DNA from 4 places in the Bradyrhizobium sp. 1200_D9_N1_1 genome. Region 3 is predicted to be linked to each of the others. Evidence: predicted binding sites of a transcription regulator. Region 3 holds the regulator's gene; each other region holds the start of a gene.
The links. The regulator HrcA, encoded in region 3, represses chaperone genes, less so after heat shock. The targets are predictions, from matches to a motif close to GTTAGCACTCNCNNNNNGNGAGTGCTAAC.

Region 1: the regulator HrcA is predicted to act here: its motif matches at 1,736-1,764, upstream of groES (co-chaperone GroES).
Region 2: the regulator HrcA is predicted to act here: its motif matches at 2,607-2,635, upstream of AB5K84_RS18140 (co-chaperone GroES).
Region 4: the regulator HrcA is predicted to act here: its motif matches at 2,517-2,545, upstream of AB5K84_RS08035 (co-chaperone GroES).

Annotation. Positions count from the first base shown of each region.
Region 1 is NZ_CP197226.1:3,518,387-3,522,595, forward strand. Features, by position in the region: gene groL (chaperonin GroEL) at 1-1,257, opposite strand, end outside; gene groES (co-chaperone GroES) at 1,306-1,620, opposite strand; gene AB5K84_RS16785 (hypothetical protein) at 1,894-2,097, shown strand; gene AB5K84_RS16790 (DUF2905 domain-containing protein) at 2,177-2,500, opposite strand; gene AB5K84_RS16795 (ETC complex I subunit) at 2,545-3,261, opposite strand; gene AB5K84_RS16800 (Hsp20/alpha crystallin family protein) at 3,315-3,806, opposite strand; gene hspE (small heat shock protein HspE) at 3,900-4,209, opposite strand, start outside.
Region 2 is NZ_CP197226.1:3,793,826-3,798,034, forward strand. Features, by position in the region: gene lepB (signal peptidase I) at 1-36, shown strand, start outside; gene AB5K84_RS18130 (GIY-YIG nuclease family protein) at 100-387, shown strand; gene groL (chaperonin GroEL) at 567-2,207, opposite strand; gene AB5K84_RS18140 (co-chaperone GroES) at 2,250-2,564, opposite strand; gene AB5K84_RS18145 (usg protein) at 2,943-3,230, shown strand; gene AB5K84_RS18150 (O-linked N-acetylglucosamine transferase, SPINDLY family protein) at 3,239-4,209, opposite strand, start outside.
Region 3 is NZ_CP197226.1:171,448-175,656, forward strand. Features, by position in the region: gene AB5K84_RS00775 (hypothetical protein) at 1-289, shown strand, start outside; gene pncA (bifunctional nicotinamidase/pyrazinamidase) at 554-1,276, shown strand; gene grpE (nucleotide exchange factor GrpE) at 1,410-2,015, opposite strand; gene hrcA (heat-inducible transcriptional repressor HrcA) at 2,113-3,201, opposite strand; gene rph (ribonuclease PH) at 3,376-4,089, shown strand; gene rdgB (RdgB/HAM1 family non-canonical purine NTP pyrophosphatase) at 4,101-4,209, shown strand, end outside.
Region 4 is NZ_CP197226.1:1,671,916-1,676,124, reverse strand. Features, by position in the region: gene AB5K84_RS08050 (L,D-transpeptidase family protein) at 1-516, opposite strand, end outside; gene AB5K84_RS08045 (protein phosphatase CheZ) at 831-1,613, shown strand; gene AB5K84_RS08040 (hypothetical protein) at 1,803-2,324, opposite strand; gene AB5K84_RS08035 (co-chaperone GroES) at 2,637-2,933, shown strand; gene groL (chaperonin GroEL) at 3,099-4,209, shown strand, end outside.

The DNA of each region.
Region 1 (4,209 bases), 3.3 Mb from region 3:
CAGCGCGACGCCGCCGCCGGGCAGGATGCCTTCCTCGACTGCCGCCCTGGTCGCGTGCATCGCGTCATCGACGCGATCCTTGCGTTCCTTGACCTCGACTTCGGTCGCGCCACCAACGCGGATCACCGCGACGCCGCCGGCGAGCTTCGCAAGCCGCTCCTGCAACTTCTCGCGATCGTAGTCGGAGGTAGTCTCCTCGATCTGCATCTTGATCTGGGTGACGCGGGCCTCGATGTCCTTCTTGGACCCCGCACCGTTGACGATGGTCGTGTTCTCCTTGTCGATGACGACCTTCTTGGCGCGGCCGAGCATCTTGAGCGTGACGTTCTCGAGCTTGATGCCGAGATCCTCCGAGATCGCCTGGCCACCCGTCAGGATCGCGATGTCCTCCAGCATGGCTTTGCGGCGATCGCCGAAGCCGGGCGCCTTCACGGCCGCGACCTTCAACCCGCCGCGCAGCCGGTTGACGACGAGGGTCGCGAGCGCTTCACCTTCGACATCCTCGGCAACGACGAGCAGCGGCTTGCCGGACTGCACGACGGCTTCGAGCAGCGGCAGCATGGACTGCAGGGTCGACAGCTTCTTCTCATGGATGAGGATGTAGGGGTCTTCGAACTCGACCCGCATCTTCTCGGCATTGGTGACGAAGTAGGGTGACGCATAGCCGCGATCGAACTGCATGCCTTCGACCACCTCGAGCTCGGTATCGAGGCTCTTGGCCTCCTCGACGGTGATGACCCCGTCGTTACCGACCTTCTGCATGGCGTCGGCGAGAAAGCGGCCGATCTCAATATCGCCATTGGCCGAGATGGTCGCGATCTGGGCGATCTCCTCGTTGGTGGTGACTTTCTTGGCGTGCGCCTTCAAATCATTGACGATGGCTTCTACGGCCAGATCGATGCCGCGCTTGAGGTCCATCGGGTTCATGCCGGCGGCGACGGATTTCGCGCCTTCCTTGACGATGGCCTGGGCCAGTACGGTCGCGGTGGTCGTCCCGTCGCCTGCGAGGTCACTCGTCTTGGAGGCGACCTCCCGCACCATCTGCGCGCCCATGTTCTCGAACTTGTCCTCCAGTTCGATCTCCTTGGCGACGGTCACGCCATCCTTGGTGATGCGCGGCGCACCGAAGGATTTCTCGATCACGACATTCCGCCCCTTGGGGCCGAGCGTGACCTTGACCGCATTCGCCAGCGTATCCACTCCCCGCAACACCCGGTCACGGGCGTCTGTGGAGAATTTCACTTCCTTGGCAGCCATGTTCGTTGCTCCTCTCTCCTCAATGACTGTCGGCTTCGCAAGTTGTGCTCAGGCGGCCTTTTTGACCGAGCCGGTCTTGTCGACCACGCCCAGAAGATCGCTCTCCTTCATGATCAAGTAGTCCTGGCCGTCGATCTTCACTTCAGTACCCGACCATTTGCCGAACAAAACGCGGTCTCCCGGCTTGACATCGATCGGGATCAACTGGCCTTGCTCGTTTCTGCCACCGGAGCCCGCGGCGATGATCTCGCCTTCCTGCGGCTTCTCCTTTGCGGTGTCGGGAATGATGATGCCGCCGGCGGTCTTTTCCTCGGCATCAATGCGGCGCACAAGCACGCGGTCGTGCAGCGGGCGGAAATGCATACACATCCTCCATGTCAGTTCAGCGATGTCCAAAAACCGGGTCCGGGCAACCGGCCCCCGGGCGAAAACGACCTAGGATCCGAAAAACGGCCGTTCAAGAGGTCTTTTAAAAATTTTTGTCACCCCGGCCGTCTGACTGCCAACCGCGGTCTTGAACGGCGGATTTGGCTCGACCAGTTAATTGGAAAGAGATCTTCCATTCATCGCCCTCGCTCCGGAGCTGACTGCGGATTGAGGCTTCAGCGAATGTAGAACCCGCCAAGAACGACGAACATGGACGACTATCGCGACGTGGTGACTGCTGGTCTGGCGGTGCTGTGCGCAGGTCTCATGTTGGTCGCCGGCCTCCTGTACATTCTGGGTTCGTCCGACGGGTCAAAACCGGCGGAGATTGAGCCGCCAAGCCCGCAAGTCGCTGCATCGAGTCCTTTGGAGATGGCGCCGGCGAAGCACCATTCGATCGCCAATTTCAGATGAAGGCAAACTGAGGCGCGGTGCCAGAAGCACCGGCGAGGTGCACGCATGGCCAGACCAAGCTCCGCTTGGGCTGCGCTCTTCAGCGGTTCAGGACCCAATAGACCAGGCTGAGCACTGCGCTCAAAAGCAAACATGTCATCAAAGGGAAATAGAACGTCATACTCTCCCGTTCGATCACGACGTCGCCGGGCAACCGACCCAGACCGATCCGGCTGAGATAAGGCCACAGCAGGCCGGCCATTAGACTTACAATGCCGAGAGTAATCAGAAAGCGCGCCATTGTTGCCGATCCTGCGGCTTGAAGATCAAAGGCCAATTTCAGATGCCTGGGTCGTCGTCGCTTCTTTTCCTGCTTTCGCTTAGCCTTCAACACGTCCGCTTGAGTGCGATAGGCCTTTGCCAAGTTAGGCGCCCCGCCGTGAGCGGGCCGACCACCTGCGCTCGAAGTCAGCTTGCCTTTCTGTCGACATGCTCGAAGGATGCTTCCGTAATCTGCGGCTCCTCGAGATCGAGTAGCGCGTCGATCACCTCCTGGAGATGGGAAGGCGTCGCCAGCAAGTTGCCTTTCGAGTGCTCCGTCTCAATCTGAGAGGCATGAAGAGCCCAGCGCCGCAGGATGTCGCGCTTTCGCGTTGGCGACAGATTGCTGTCCAGCAGCACCTGGTGCGGATCCGCGTAGCTCTCGGCAGGTTCAGCCCCAGGCCCGAACCCGTGGCGGATCACCTCCCGCCCAAGGGTCCGCTCAATCCATTCCAGCCGCCGGCGGCGCTGCTGGCTGGCGGCTGGGCCCTCAACGTCGGGATTGTCCGAAATCAGGCGCGGCTTCGCCCCCTGCGCCGGCAAGCCCTCCACTGAGTATTGCAGACCTTGGCGGCGCGCATATGCGATGGCGGCTTCGGCGGACGGGAACGAAAGTTCGACCTGCGAGAGGGGATCGTCGTCGCCGGTCCAACCCATCAGGGGTTCGATGTACGGGGCCGAGCGGCGCTCGAAACGCAGCGTCCAGCGCTGGGCGCGCGCACGTCCCGAAGTCATCGGCGAGGGGGTAGGCTTGTAGATCACGGCCTGCGCATCCGCCGGAAATACCGACTTCGTCACCACCGGCTCCGGGACGGGCCGGCGCGCCGTAAAGTCCGAATGTGCCGATAAAGGCGTGACGTTCATGAACGCCTCCTTCGAGCCGGGCGGGCGGGAGCTGGGCTCCCGTCCGCTTCGTCTTACTTTCCATTGATTGCGATCCTTTTCACCTTCCGCTGTTCCGTAGGCGACTTCGGCAGCGTGACGGTGAGGATCCCGTCCTTGAAGGACGCGGCGACTTTATCCTGGTCGACGTCGTCGACGGGAATGCGCCGCTCGAAACGTCCGTAGTAGCGCTCGCTGAAGCGACGCTCCTTGTCTTTCGTTTCGCTCTTCTTCTCGCCGCTGATCGTCAGCACGCCGTCGGCAAGTTCGACCTCGACGTCTTTCTGTTCGATGCCGGGAAGCTCGGCGATAACTTTCACTTCCTTGTCGGTCTCGTTGAACTCGACGCTCGGCCACCCCATTGTCGCCGGCGGGGCGAACTGGCCGATATCGACGCCGCGAAACACGTCGTCGAACAGCCGATTCATCTCGCGATGCAGCGAGAGAAACGGGTTGTCTACCTCGGTGCGTCGCGCAGGCAGATTGCGGGAGCCGTTGTTCCACGGAATGAGTTCGCGTAGTGCCATTGTGGTCCTCCTTTCTTGGGTTTGGTCGTCAATGGGCCAGCAGTCCGCAGCGCGGACCTAGCCGCGCAGCGGTTCGATGGGCAGCAGCCAGTGTCAGGCCGCCTGCGTCCGATCGCTCCTCTGGTGGTCGTTGCCGGCAACGTCGATCGCGATTTGACGCGGCTTCAGCGCCTCCGGCATTTCCCGAGTCAGGGCAATCCTGAGCAGGCCGTCTTCGAACGTCGCGTCCTTGACCTGGACGTAGTCGGCCAGGTTGAATACGCGCCGGAAGGGCCGGACGGAGATTCCACGATACAGGTAGTCGCGTTCATCCTCGTCGGTCTTGCGGCCTTCGACCGTGAGCGTCGAGCGCTCTGCGGTGATCGCCACGTCGTCCGGGGTGAAGCCGACCAGCGCCAGCGAA
Region 2 (4,209 bases), 3.6 Mb from region 3:
CGCTTGCGAGGCGAGCGGATGGGGAAGGTGTGGTAGCTTTGGTCATTCCGGGGCGGCGCAAAGCGCCGAGCCCGGAATCCATAACCCCAGGCGGATGGAATGGCCTACTACGTCTACATCCTCGCGAGCAGGAAGCACGGCACGCTCTGCATTGGCGTGACCAATGATCTCGTGCGCCGTGTCTACGAGCACAGGAGCAAAGCCGTCCCCGGCTTCACGACGAAGTATGGCGTCGACAAGCTCGTTTTGTTCGAGATCTACGACGACCCCGCGAGCGCCATCGCACGCGAGAAGGAGCTCAAGAAGTGGCGTCGGGATTGGAAGACGCGCTTGATCGAGGAGCAGAACCCGAGTTGGGATGATCTCTATTCCGGGATAGCCAACTAAGGTTCGTGGTTATGGATTCCGGGCTCGCGCTTCGCGCGCCCCGGAATGACGGGGTGGGGAGAGTTGCGCCACAAACAAAAACCCCGGCATCGCTGCCGGGGTTTCGTGTTCGTGGAGCGAGATCCCGGATCTGCGGTGCATCGCTTCGCGCTGCACCGCGTCCGGGACGACTTCGTCGCTTAGAAGTCCATGCCGCCCATGCCGCCGCCCGGAGGCATTGCGGGGCCGGCGCCGCCCTTCTTGGGCAGCTCGGCGACCATGGCTTCCGTGGTGATCAGCAGAGCCGCAACCGAGGCTGCGTTCTGGATCGCGGTGCGGACCACCTTGGTCGGGTCGATGATGCCCTTGGTGACCAGGTTGACGTACTCGCCGGTCTGGGAGTCGAAGCCGTAGGCGTACGTCTTGTTCTCCAGGATCTTGCCGACGATCACCGAGCCGTCTTCACCGGCGTTGATCGCGATCTGGCGAGCGGGAGCCGACAGCGCCTTGCGCACGATCTCGACGCCGGTCTTCTGGTCGTCGTTCTTGGTGCGCAAGCCCTTGAGCTGCTCGGAAGCACGGAGCAGAGCGACGCCGCCGCCCGGGACGATGCCTTCTTCCACAGCCGCGCGGGTCGCATGCATCGCGTCATCAACGCGATCCTTGCGCTCCTTCACCTCGACCTCGGTCGCGCCGCCGACGCGGATCACCGCGACGCCGCCAGCGAGCTTGGCGAGACGCTCCTGGAGCTTCTCACGGTCGTAGTCCGAGGTGGTTTCCTCGATCTGCGCCTTGATCTGGGACACGCGCGCCTCGATGTCGGCCTTCTTGCCGGCGCCGTTGACGATCGTGGTGTTCTCCTTGTCGATCATCACCTTCTTGGCGCGACCGAGCATGTTGAGCGTGACGTTCTCGAGCTTGATGCCGAGATCTTCCGAGATCGCCTGGCCGCCGGTCAGGATCGCGATGTCCTGCAGCATGGCCTTGCGGCGATCGCCGAAGCCCGGAGCCTTGACGGCCGCGACCTTCAGACCACCGCGCAGACGGTTCACGACCAGGGTCGCGAGGGCTTCACCCTCGACGTCCTCGGCGACGATGACCAGCGGCTTGCCGGTCTGCACCACGGCCTCGAGCAGCGGCAGCAGCTCGTTCAGCGAGGAGAGCTTCTTCTCGTTGATGAGGATGTAGGCGTCGTCCATCTCAACGCGCATCTTGTCGGCGTTGGTGACGAAGTAGGGCGAGATGTAGCCGCGGTCGAACTGCATACCCTCGACGACGTCGAGCTCGGTCTCGAGCGACTTGGCTTCCTCGACGGTGATGACACCCTCGTTGCCGACCTTCTTCATGGCGTCGGCCAGGAACTTGCCGATCTCCGCGTCGCCGTTGGCCGAGATGGTGCCGACCTGGGCGATCTCGTCGTTCGAGGTGACCTTCTTGGAGTTTTTGACGAGGTCCGCAACGACGGCTTCGACCGCGAGGTCGATACCGCGCTTGAGGTCCATCGGGTTCATGCCGGCGGCAACCGACTTGGCGCCTTCGCGCACGATCGCCTGGGCGAGCACGGTCGCGGTGGTGGTGCCGTCGCCGGCCGCATCAGCGGACTTGGAGGCGACTTCGCGCACCATCTGCGCGCCCATGTTCTCGAACTTGTCCTCGAGCTCGATCTCCTTGGCGACGGTGACGCCGTCCTTGGTGATGCGGGGAGCGCCGAACGACTTGTCGAGCACGACGTTGCGGCCCTTCGGACCGAGCGTGACCTTCACCGCGTTGGCGAGAATGTCGACGCCGCGCAGCATCTTGTCGCGCGCATCAACCGAGAATTTGACTTCTTTAGCTGCCATCTGGATTTTTCCTTGAGGTTGGCTGGGGGCGAGAGGGGGCTCTTAGGCCGCCTTCTTCTTGGAAGCGGGGACGTCGAGGACGCCCATGATGTCGCTTTCCTTCATGATCAAGAGATCGACGCTGTCGATCTTGACCTCGGTGCCGGACCACTTGCCGAACAGCACGCGGTCGCCGACCTTCAGGTCGATCGGGATCAGCTTGCCGGCTTCGTCGCGGCCACCGGGGCCGACGGCGACGACTTCGCCCTGGGAGGGCTTTTCCTTGGCAGTGTCGGGAATGATGATGCCGCCAGCGGTCTTCTCTTCTGCGTCGATGCGCTTGACCACGACGCGGTCGTGAAGCGGACGGAATTTCATGCAGTCCTCCTAAGCAATTGCTCGGGTTGATAATTTCAGATTGTTAGCAGTCTGTGCCCGCGAGTGCTAGCACGGGTGAGGCTGAAATAGGACAGGAATTTTGCGGGGGCAAGGGCTTCTAGCAGAAAAATAAGCACTCGGAAGGCCCGGCTGCCAGAATCTCTTTCCCATCGTTAACCGTCCGCCGGACCGTATTAGCACGGAGCCGTCTCTGCTGCTAACGCATTGAATTTCAACAGCTTGTTAAACTTTTGGGCTTGAGATGGATTATCAGTTTGCGTCACATTTCTCTCATGTGAGCGCATCTCCACCGGGTGGCTCGTAAGCAGCGTACCGGATCAAGCCACCCCTGAATGCGCTCCTGCAAAGGAGGTTGGCATGGTCTCGCGGGTTGGGGTTGTTTCCGACGACTTCCGGAAACAGGTGCTGGGTTACGGGCTGACGACGGCTGAAATTCTCTATCGGATGCCGGATCATCCTTCGCTGCTTCAGACCTATGTCTGGCAGAACTACGATCTCTTCCCGAAATTCCCGGCGCTGACCGATTTCCTGGCGTTCTGGCAGCAAAAGCTCGACGGTCCCCTCTATTCGGTCACCGTCGCGCATTCCAAGCTGATCAAGCCGGCCGAGCTACGTGCGGTGGACGGCGTGTTCAGGCTGCATTGACGCAGCGATCAGGCGTCGCTGCTGCAATAGCGCTTCCACATCGCGCGATAGGCCTCGTCCGCCGCTTGCGCGTAGGCGACCGGGTTGCAGGCGGGCGCAGCCCTGACCTGTCCGGGCAACTCGCGGCGCAATTTGTCGAGGTCGTCGATCTCAGTCGCGCGGCTCACCGCGATGTCGACATATGCCTCCTCGCTGTCCGTAACCCAGTCCGGCAGGCCAAGCGCGGTGAGGATGGAGCCGGCGGCACGGCTGGGCAGACTGTTCCCGAGCTTCGCCACCACGGGCACGCCCATCTGCAAGGCTTCCAACGTGCTGACGCCGCCATTCTGCGGGAACGGGTCGAGGGCAATATCGACGCGATTGAACGATGCCAGATGATCGACTCGCAAGGTGGTTCCGAGCAGATCGACGCGTTCGGCCGGCACTCCGCAAGTTGCAAGCCTCGCCAGCAGATTGTCGCGGACCAGTTGATCGTCCAGCGCAACATCCTTGATCAGCAGTCGTGACCCCGGCACCCGCTCGAGAATCCGGGACCAGGCCTGCGCGGCCTGGTCCGAAATCTTGCTGATGCGGTTGAAGACACCGAATGTGACGAAGCCGTTCGAGATCGCCGGCGTTGACGCCCGCGCAAGCTCGATCGGCAGCGGCTCCAGCGTCACAAAGCACGGCAGGTCGACAACGGTTTCCGCAAACAGATGCCGGACCGCGGCAGGAATCGCGACCGGGTCGGAGAACAGATAATCGATCGTCGGCAGCCCGGTGCCGGTGCCGTGACCCCAGCCATGGGCCTGGATCGGCGCCGGCTTGCGCGCAAACACGCCGAGGCGGTTTCCTTTGGTGTGGCCGGATAGATCGATCAGGATATCGACGCCATCGGCGCGGATCTCGGCGGCGAGGCGATCGTCGCTCCATTGCGAGGCGTCGCGCCAGCGATCGGCGATCTTTTGAAATTCGTCGGTCGCCGCATCCACTTTCGACG
Region 3 (4,209 bases):
CGACGACCGCGCCCGCTTCGCCCAGGAGGCGGCGCTCCAGATTCCCGGCGTGCGCGAATCGCGCGTCACCATGTCCGAGCCGATCCGCATCAACGGCCAGCAGGGCTTCGAGACCCGGATCGACGGCGTCAGCGGCAAGGACAAGACCCCGGTGACCGTGGTGCAGTGGATCCGCTTCTCGAGCGGCGGCGCCTCGCTGCGCATCATCGCCAGCGCCCCGCGCGACCAGTGGCAAGCCGCCTTCACCCGCTTCCGCGCCGTGCGCGACGGCATCCAGCCGAAGGGGTAGCTGCATCCGCAAGCGAGATGCGCTCCCTCCCCCGCGTGCGGGGGAGGGTTGGGGAGAGGGTGTCTCAACAACGAAGACTCCCCCAGAGGAGAGAACCCTCACCCGGCGATACGCGCCGACCTCTCCCGCAAGCGGGAGAGGTGCACCGAGTACGCGGCTGAGCCCACCCTCTCACCAAAACCGGCTGCATTTTCGGGCTTCTGTTCGTGCACAAGCGGAACTAGGCTCCTGCCCAATCGAGTTCATCCTGGAGGGAGGCGAACGATGCTAGATCGGCGGCAAGTCTTGGCGGCGCTTGGGACGAGCGCCCTCGTAGCCCTCGCGCCAACCGCACTTCTTGCGGCCGCATCGATCAAGCCGGACGATGCGTCCGCGCTGCTCGTGATCGACGTGCAGAACTGCTTCCTGCCGGGCGGCAGCCTCGCGGTGAAGGAAGGCGAGCAGGTGGTGCCCGTCATCAACAAGATCTCGAAAGCGTTTTCGAATGTGGTGATGACGCAGGACTGGCACACGCCCGGCCACGTTTCGTTTGCGTCGGTCCACTCCGGCAAGAAGCCGTTCGAGACCATCGACCTGCCGTACGGCAAGCAGGTGCTGTGGCCCGACCATTGCGTGCAGGGCACTGACGGCGCTTCGCTGTCGAAGGACCTCGCAATCCCGCACGCCGAGCTCATCATCCGCAAGGGTTTTCACAAGGACGTCGACAGCTATTCGGCCTTCCTCGAAGCCGACGGCAAGACTTCGACCGGCCTCGCCGGCTATTTGAAGGGCCGCAAGATCAAGCGCGTCTTTGTCGCTGGCCTCGCGACAGATTTCTGCGTCGCCTGGACCGCGCTCGACGCGCGCAAGGCGGGCTTCGAAGTCTATGTCGTGGAAGACGCCTGCCGCGGCATCGACACGCAGGGCTCGCTGGCAAAAGCCTGGGCCGACATGGCCAAGGCCGGCGTGAAGCGGATTCAGTCGGCGGATATCGCGGCGAGCGCGTAAGACCAGCCATCAGTCGTTCCGGGGCGGCTCGAAGAGCCGAACCCGGAATCTCGAGATTCTCAGGTGCGCAGCTGCGCACCATAGTTCGATGCTTCGCATCGCCCCGGAATGACGTCAGAACTCAGTTCGCCGCTCAGTTCACTTCATTGCTGTTCGCCGCGGACGCAGCCTTCGCGCCGCCCTTGGCGACGCCAACGAGAGCCGGACGCAGCACGCGCTCGCCGATGGTGTAGCCGGCCTGCATGACCTGCACGACCGTACCGGCGGGCACCGACGCATCAGGCACTTCGAACATCGCCTGCTGGAAGTTCGGGTCGAACTTCTGACCCTGCGGATCGAACTTCTTCACGCCGTGCTTTTCCAGCGCGTTGAGCAGCGAGCGCTCGGTGAGCTCGACGCCCTCGATCAGCGAGGTCAGGCCGGGATCGGCCGCGGCGCGAGCCTCGGCGGGAACCGCGTCGAGCGCGCGCTGGAGATTGTCGGCGATGTCGAGCACGTCGCGGGCAAAGCCGGTGATGCCGTAGAGACGGGCGTCGGCGACCTCCTTGGTGGTGCGCTTGCGCAGATTTTCCATCTCCGCCAGCGTCCGCAGCATACGGTCGCGCGCCTCGGCGGCTTCCTTCTGCAACAGCTCGACCGAGCCCGGCTCGGGATCGTCGGGCATGATGTAGGGCTTCGACACCACGGGCTCGCCGGTCGGCGCGGTCGTGTCTTCGGGTTGCCGGTCTCGATCGGTCATCGGCTCTCTTTTCGAATTTGTCTCAGGGATTTTTCTGGCCCGGATATCGTGCTTCGGACGCCGAAAATCAAGCGCCCGTGATCGCCTCAGCCGCCGGTCAGCCCCCCAGAAGGCGGCTGACGATCCGGGCGGCGTAGTCCACGGTCGGGATCACACGGGCATAATTCAGCCGTGTCGGCCCGATCACGCCCAAAACGCCGACGATGTGGCCAGCGGCATCCCGATAGGGCGAGATGATGGTCGAGGAGCCCGACAAGGAAAACAGCTTGTTCTCCGAACCGATGAAAATCCGCACGCCTTCCGCGGTCTCGGCCCGGCCGAGCAGGTCGATGACGCCGCGCTTGGTCTCGAGGTCGTCGAACAAGAGGCGGACCCGCTCCAGATCCTCCAGCGCGTGCAAATCTTCCAGCAGATTGGCGTGGCCGCGGACGATGAGCTGGCGGTCCTCGTTCTCGCCGCCGGACCAGCTGGCGATCCCGGCCGAAATCACCTTCTGCGTCAGCTGATCGAGCTCGGCACGGGCCTCCCCGAGCGCGGTCTCGAGCTCGAGCCGCGCTTCGGCCAGGGTCCGGCCGCGAATCCGCGAATTGAGGAAATTGCCGGCCTCGGTGATCGCCGAGGAGGGAACTCCGGGTGGCAGCGTCAGCACGCGGTTTTCGACCTGGCCGTCCTCGCCGACCAGGATCACCAGCGCTTTTTCCGGTTCCAGCCGGACGAATTCGATGTGTTTCAGCCGCGCGTTGGATTTCGGCGTCAGCACCACGGCGGCGGCGCGGGTCAGGCCCGACAGCCGCGTCAGCGCCTGGTCCAGCGCCGCCTCGACCGACTGCGCCTGACCGACGGAGGTGAGCTGGCTCTGGATCGACTGCCGCTCGGCGTCATTGAGGTCGCCCACCTGCATCAAGGCGTCGACGAAGAAGCGCAGGCCGAGTTCCGTCGGCAGCCGGCCGGCGGACGTATGCGGGGCATAGATCAGGCCGAGTTGTTCCAGATCGGCCATGACGTTGCGAACCGAGGCCGGCGACAGCGGCATCGCGATCAGCCGGGAAATATTGCGTGAGCCCACCGGCTCGCCGGTCGCGAGATAGCTTTCGACAATTTGACGAAAGATGTCGCGGGACCGCTCATTCAGCTGGGCGAGCCCTGCGCGCGGCGCGATCAGATGGATCGGATCGTGATGGGCCACAGACAGCAACTCCTCTCAGATGCTTATAATTTGGCCATCCGGGAGGTCCCTGACAAGCGTGGTTTTGCACTTGCTCGACAGTTGCTTGGGGACCGAAAAGGCCTTGCCGCTCACCCTCACCCCACCTACAAGCACCGCGAACAGCCTATTCCCGTGAGTTTTGGAGGATTTCCCATGCGGCCAAGCCGCCGTGCGCCCGACGAATTGCGCCCCGTGACGCTGGAGCGCGGCGTGGTCAAATATGCGGAAGGCTCCTGCCTGGTGAAATTCGGCGACACCCATGTGCTGGTCACCGCCACGCTGGAGGACCGCCTGCCGCCGTGGCTGAAGGGCCAGGGCCGCGGCTGGGTCACCGCGGAATACGGCATGCTGCCGCGCGCGACCTCGGAACGCACCCGCCGCGAGGCCTCCGCCGGCAAGCAGAGCGGCCGCACCGTCGAGATCCAGCGCCTGATCGGCCGCTCGCTTCGCACCATCATCAATCTCGAAGCGCTCGGCGAGCGCCAGATCACGGTCGATTGCGACGTGCTCCAGGCCGACGGCGGCACGCGCACGGCCTCGATCACCGGCGCCTGGGTCGCGCTCGCCGATTGCGTCAACTGGATGAAGGCGCGCAACATGGTCAAGGCCAACGTGCTGCGCGACAACGTCGCCGCGATCTCCTGCGGCATCTACAATGGCACGCCCGTGCTCGACCTCGACTATGCCGAGGATTCGGAAGCCCAGACCGACGCCAATTTCGTCATGACCGGCGATGGCCGCATCATCGAGGTGCAGGGCACCGCGGAACGCGAACCGTTCACACAAGACGAGCTCCTGGCGCTGATGGCGCTGGCCCAGAAGGGTATCGCGCGCCTCGTGGACTTGCAGAAACTGGCCGTCGCGTAGTCAATAGGCCCATGCACCGCCGAATCACCGGAAAGCTCGTCATCGCCACCCACAATCCCGGCAAGCTCGCCGAGATGAAGGAGCTTTTGGCGCCTTACGGCATCGAGGCGGTGTCGGCCG
Region 4 (4,209 bases), 1.5 Mb from region 3:
GAAGCCGGGACGGCCGACGCCGATGCCGTAGCGCATCGCCCGGCCGTTGCCCTCGACGAGATAGAGGAACTTGTTCGGCGTATCGACCACGATCGTGCCGGCACTTTCCTTGCCGCTATAGTCAACGAGTTGTTTCTCGAACTTCGGATCGAATTGACGCTGGCGCGGATCGACCGCCTCCTGCTGGAGACCTGCGCCTTGCTGATATCCACCCTGCATCTGCGGTTCGCCCATCGGCGGCAGGCGGCGCGGATCGTTGTAGCCCGGCTGCTGCTGGTACACCGGCGGCGCGTAGGCCGGACCGCGGCCGGGCCCATCGCCGAACAGGAACTCGATGAAGCCGCCGCCCATGTTCGCGTTGGAGGCGACGCGCACCGGCGCCGGCGGCACTTGCGGCTGATAAAGCACCGCGGGCGGATCGTTCGGCACGGTATTGTCGAAGGCGCTGGCGCTGGTTGCGCCGGCAACGAGGGTGCAAGCGCTGCCGAGCAGCGCGACAGACATTTTCTTGAACATCGACGTACTCTGTACTGTTTCGTCTAGATCACATGCGTCGTGCAGAGCTGATGGCTGATCGGCGCCCGCGACGTGGTCAATAAAGAGCAAAAGGCGTTTCGTTTGGTAAACGGAAACGCCGTTTTGATTCACCACGTCGCGAGCGAGAGCCCAATTTGGCGATCAGCGTTTATTTTCGATGAACGCCTCATGCTCATGGTTAATCGCTTCTTCTCGCGTCGTCGCGCGCGGCCGCGCAACAGTTCCGGTCGTGAACCTCGTGTTAAATTGCTTCTGCCTACAAAGACGCGTGAGTGAGGTGGGGGGAGTTTCTGATGGCTATTCACCGCAAACGTTTTCGTGTCGAAGAGGCTATTGTCGGCGAGATGCCCAGCCCCGAAATGATTGAGGAGGCTGCGCCGATGCATAGCGAGATCATGGCGGAGCTGCGCGCGATCCGCGCACAGATGGCGAAGGGCACCGCTGCCCCGCTGTCCGCCAGCGCGGCGATGGCGGCGATCGACGCTTCCACGGCCCATGAGCTTGCCGAGACGCGCACCATGCTCGACACCTACCGGGCGCAGATCGAGCAGTGCGAGAAGCTGAAGGTCGAGCTCGACCTCATCCACGACGCCATCGACCGCACCAAGCGCGAAATCGCGACGCTGCACGGCAAGAGCTTCGACGGCGGCGAGATGGCCAAGGTCAATGGCGAACTCGGCGCGGTCGTCGGCGGCACCGAACAGGCGACCCAGCAGATCCTGGAAGCCGCCGAGTCGATCGACCAGGCGGCCAGCGCGATGTCCAAGGTGCAATCGGCCGACCAGCAGAAGCGGCTCGCCGACGACATCCAGGAACGCGTCATCTCGATCTTCGAGGCCTGCAACTTCCAGGACCTGACCGGCCAGCGCATCAGCAAGGTCATGACCACGATGAAGTTCATCGAGCAGCACATCAACGCGATGATGGAGATCTGGGGCGGCGTCGACGCGATCAAGGCCCATGTGCCGGCGCCGGCCGACACCCGCAGCGAGGACGAAAAACTCCTCAACGGTCCGAAGCTCGCCGGCGACGTCGGCCACGCCTCGCAGGACGACATCGATGCGCTGTTCGACTGAACGGACGCGAGATTACGGAAAAGCAAAACGCCGGCGCGAGCCGGCGTTTTTTGTTTTTTGGCGATTTATCTCACGCTGTCATTCCGGGGCGGTCCGCAGGACCGAACCCGGAATCTCGAGATTCTCAGGTGCGCAATTGCACACCATAGTTCGATGCTTTCGCATCGCCCCGGAATGACGGGAAGAACATCACGCCCTCGGGGCGCAGCGGACGTAGACCATGTTGCCGTAGCGGGTGGCGGCGTCCTTGTCGATGAAGCGGGTGATCAGGACGCGCCCGTCGAAGGACACGATCTCGCGGTCCTGCTCGCCGGGGGTCGGACCGGCCGGCCCGATATAGTTCTTGCCGCTGGGCGAGCCCTTCAGCCGCAATTCCTGCGGTGTCGCCTGGTCGGCCAGATGCATGACCACGCCGCCGGAGGTGCCGGCGCCGATCACGTAAGGATTCTTGCACTGGGACCGCGCGGCGGCCTCGGTGCGGGCGCGGTCGGCCGGGTTCTGGAACGAGGCGAGACCCCAGCGGCCGACGATCTCGTCGGCGCGGATGCTCGCCGGCATTTCCGGACCGGTACCGGGCTCTGCCTCGGGCGGCGGCGAGGACGACGAGAAGGACGGCAGGCTCATGCCGCCGCCGCAGGCGCCAAGCAGCAACGCCAGGCCAGATGCGGCCGCCAGATTGGCAACCCTGCGCGCGTGAGCTGAAGTGATCATGGCATTCCCCCGAACAAGACCATGGCCGCACCCCTTCTGCAGCCAAGCGCAAAACCGCCACCGGAGCAATGACGTTTGATACGCCGGCGCCCCGAACACGTTTCCAATGCCACCATCCTATATCCGCCTCACCAATCGCTTAACCACCTTTGCTTGACAGGATCGCGGCCAAGCCATATTTCCGGGCGCACTATTAGCACTCGGAAAGCCCGATTGCTAAGCGCGCCGTTCGATCCTCGGGACGAGGGTGGACGGAAGCGCCGCCCCACCCACTTCCACTACTTCCGAAGCGAGCCTCCAAAGGGAAACGTCATGGCTAAATCCAAATTTCGTCCGCTGCATGACCGTGTCGTGGTCAAACGTATCGACGCCGAGGAAAAGACCAAGGGCGGCATCATCATTCCGGACACCGCCAAGGAAAAGCCCTCCCAGGGCGAGGTCGTCGCCGTCGGCCCCGGCGGCCGTGACGAGACCGGCAAGCTGATCCCGATCGACCTCAAGGTCGGCGACCGCGTGCTGTTCGGCAAGTGGTCGGGCACCGAGGTCAAGATCGACAACGAAGAGCTCCTGATCATGAAGGAGTCGGACATCATGGGCGTGATGGCCTAAGGCCATCAGCCTGAACGGCCGCTGAATGTCGTGCCCGGATCGCGTGATCCGGGCATCCATCCTTCCGCCGGGTTCGACCTGCGGATCCCGGAATCGATGCGGCCGGCAAAGCGGCAAGACGCAGCACGAAACAAGACACAGCACGAAACACGAGGGATTGCAGAAATGGCTGCCAAAGACGTCAAGTTTTCCGGAGACGCGCGCGAACGCATGCTGCGCGGCGTCGACATTCTCGCCAACGCCGTCAAGGTGACGCTCGGCCCGAAGGGCCGCAACGTCGTCATCGAGAAGAGCTTCGGCGCGCCCCGCATCACCAAGGACGGCGTCACCGTCGCCAAGGAGATCGAGCTCGAGGACAAGTTCGAGAACATGGGCGCCCAGATGGTGCGTGAGGTCGCTTCCAAGACCAACGACCTCGCCGGCGACGGCACCACCACCGCGACCGTGCTGGCCCAGGCCATCGTGCGCGAAGGCGCCAAGGCGGTTGCCGCCGGCATGAACCCGATGGACCTCAAGCGCGGCATCGACATCGCGGTTGCGGCCGTCATCAAGGACATCGAGAAGCGCGCCAAGCCGGTCGCTTCCTCCTCCGAGGTCGCCCAGGTCGGCACTATCTCGGCCAACGGCGATGCCGCCATCGGCAAGATGATCGCGCAGGCGATGCAGAAGGTCGGCAACGAGGGCGTCATCACCGTCGAGGAGAACAAGTCGCTCGACACCGAGGTCGACATCGTCGAGGGCATGAAGTTCGACCGCGGCTATCTCAGCCCCTACTTCGTCACCAACGCCGAGAAGATGACCGCCGAGCTCGAGGACGCCTACATCCTCCTGCACGAGAAGAAGCTCTCGGGCCTCCAGGCCATGCTGCCGGTGCTCGAAGCCGTGGTGCAGTCGGGCAAGCCGCTCGTGATCATCGCCGAGGACGTCGAGGGCGAGGCGCTGGCCACCCTGGTCGTCAACCGCCTGCGCGGCGGCCTCAAGGTCGCCGCCGTCAAGGCGCCGGGCTTCGGTGACCGCCGCAAGGCCATGCTCGAGGATCTCGCGATCCTCACCGGCGGCCAGCTCATCTCCGAAGAGCTCGGCATCAAGCTCGAGAACGTCACGGTGAAGATGCTCGGCCGCGCCAAGAAGGTGGTGATCGACAAGGAGAACACCACGATCGTCAACGGTGCCGGCAAGAAGCCCGACATCGAGGCCCGCGTCGGCCAGATCAAGGCGCAGATCGAGGAGACCACCTCGGACTACGACCGCGAGAAGCTCCAGGAGCGCCTCGCCA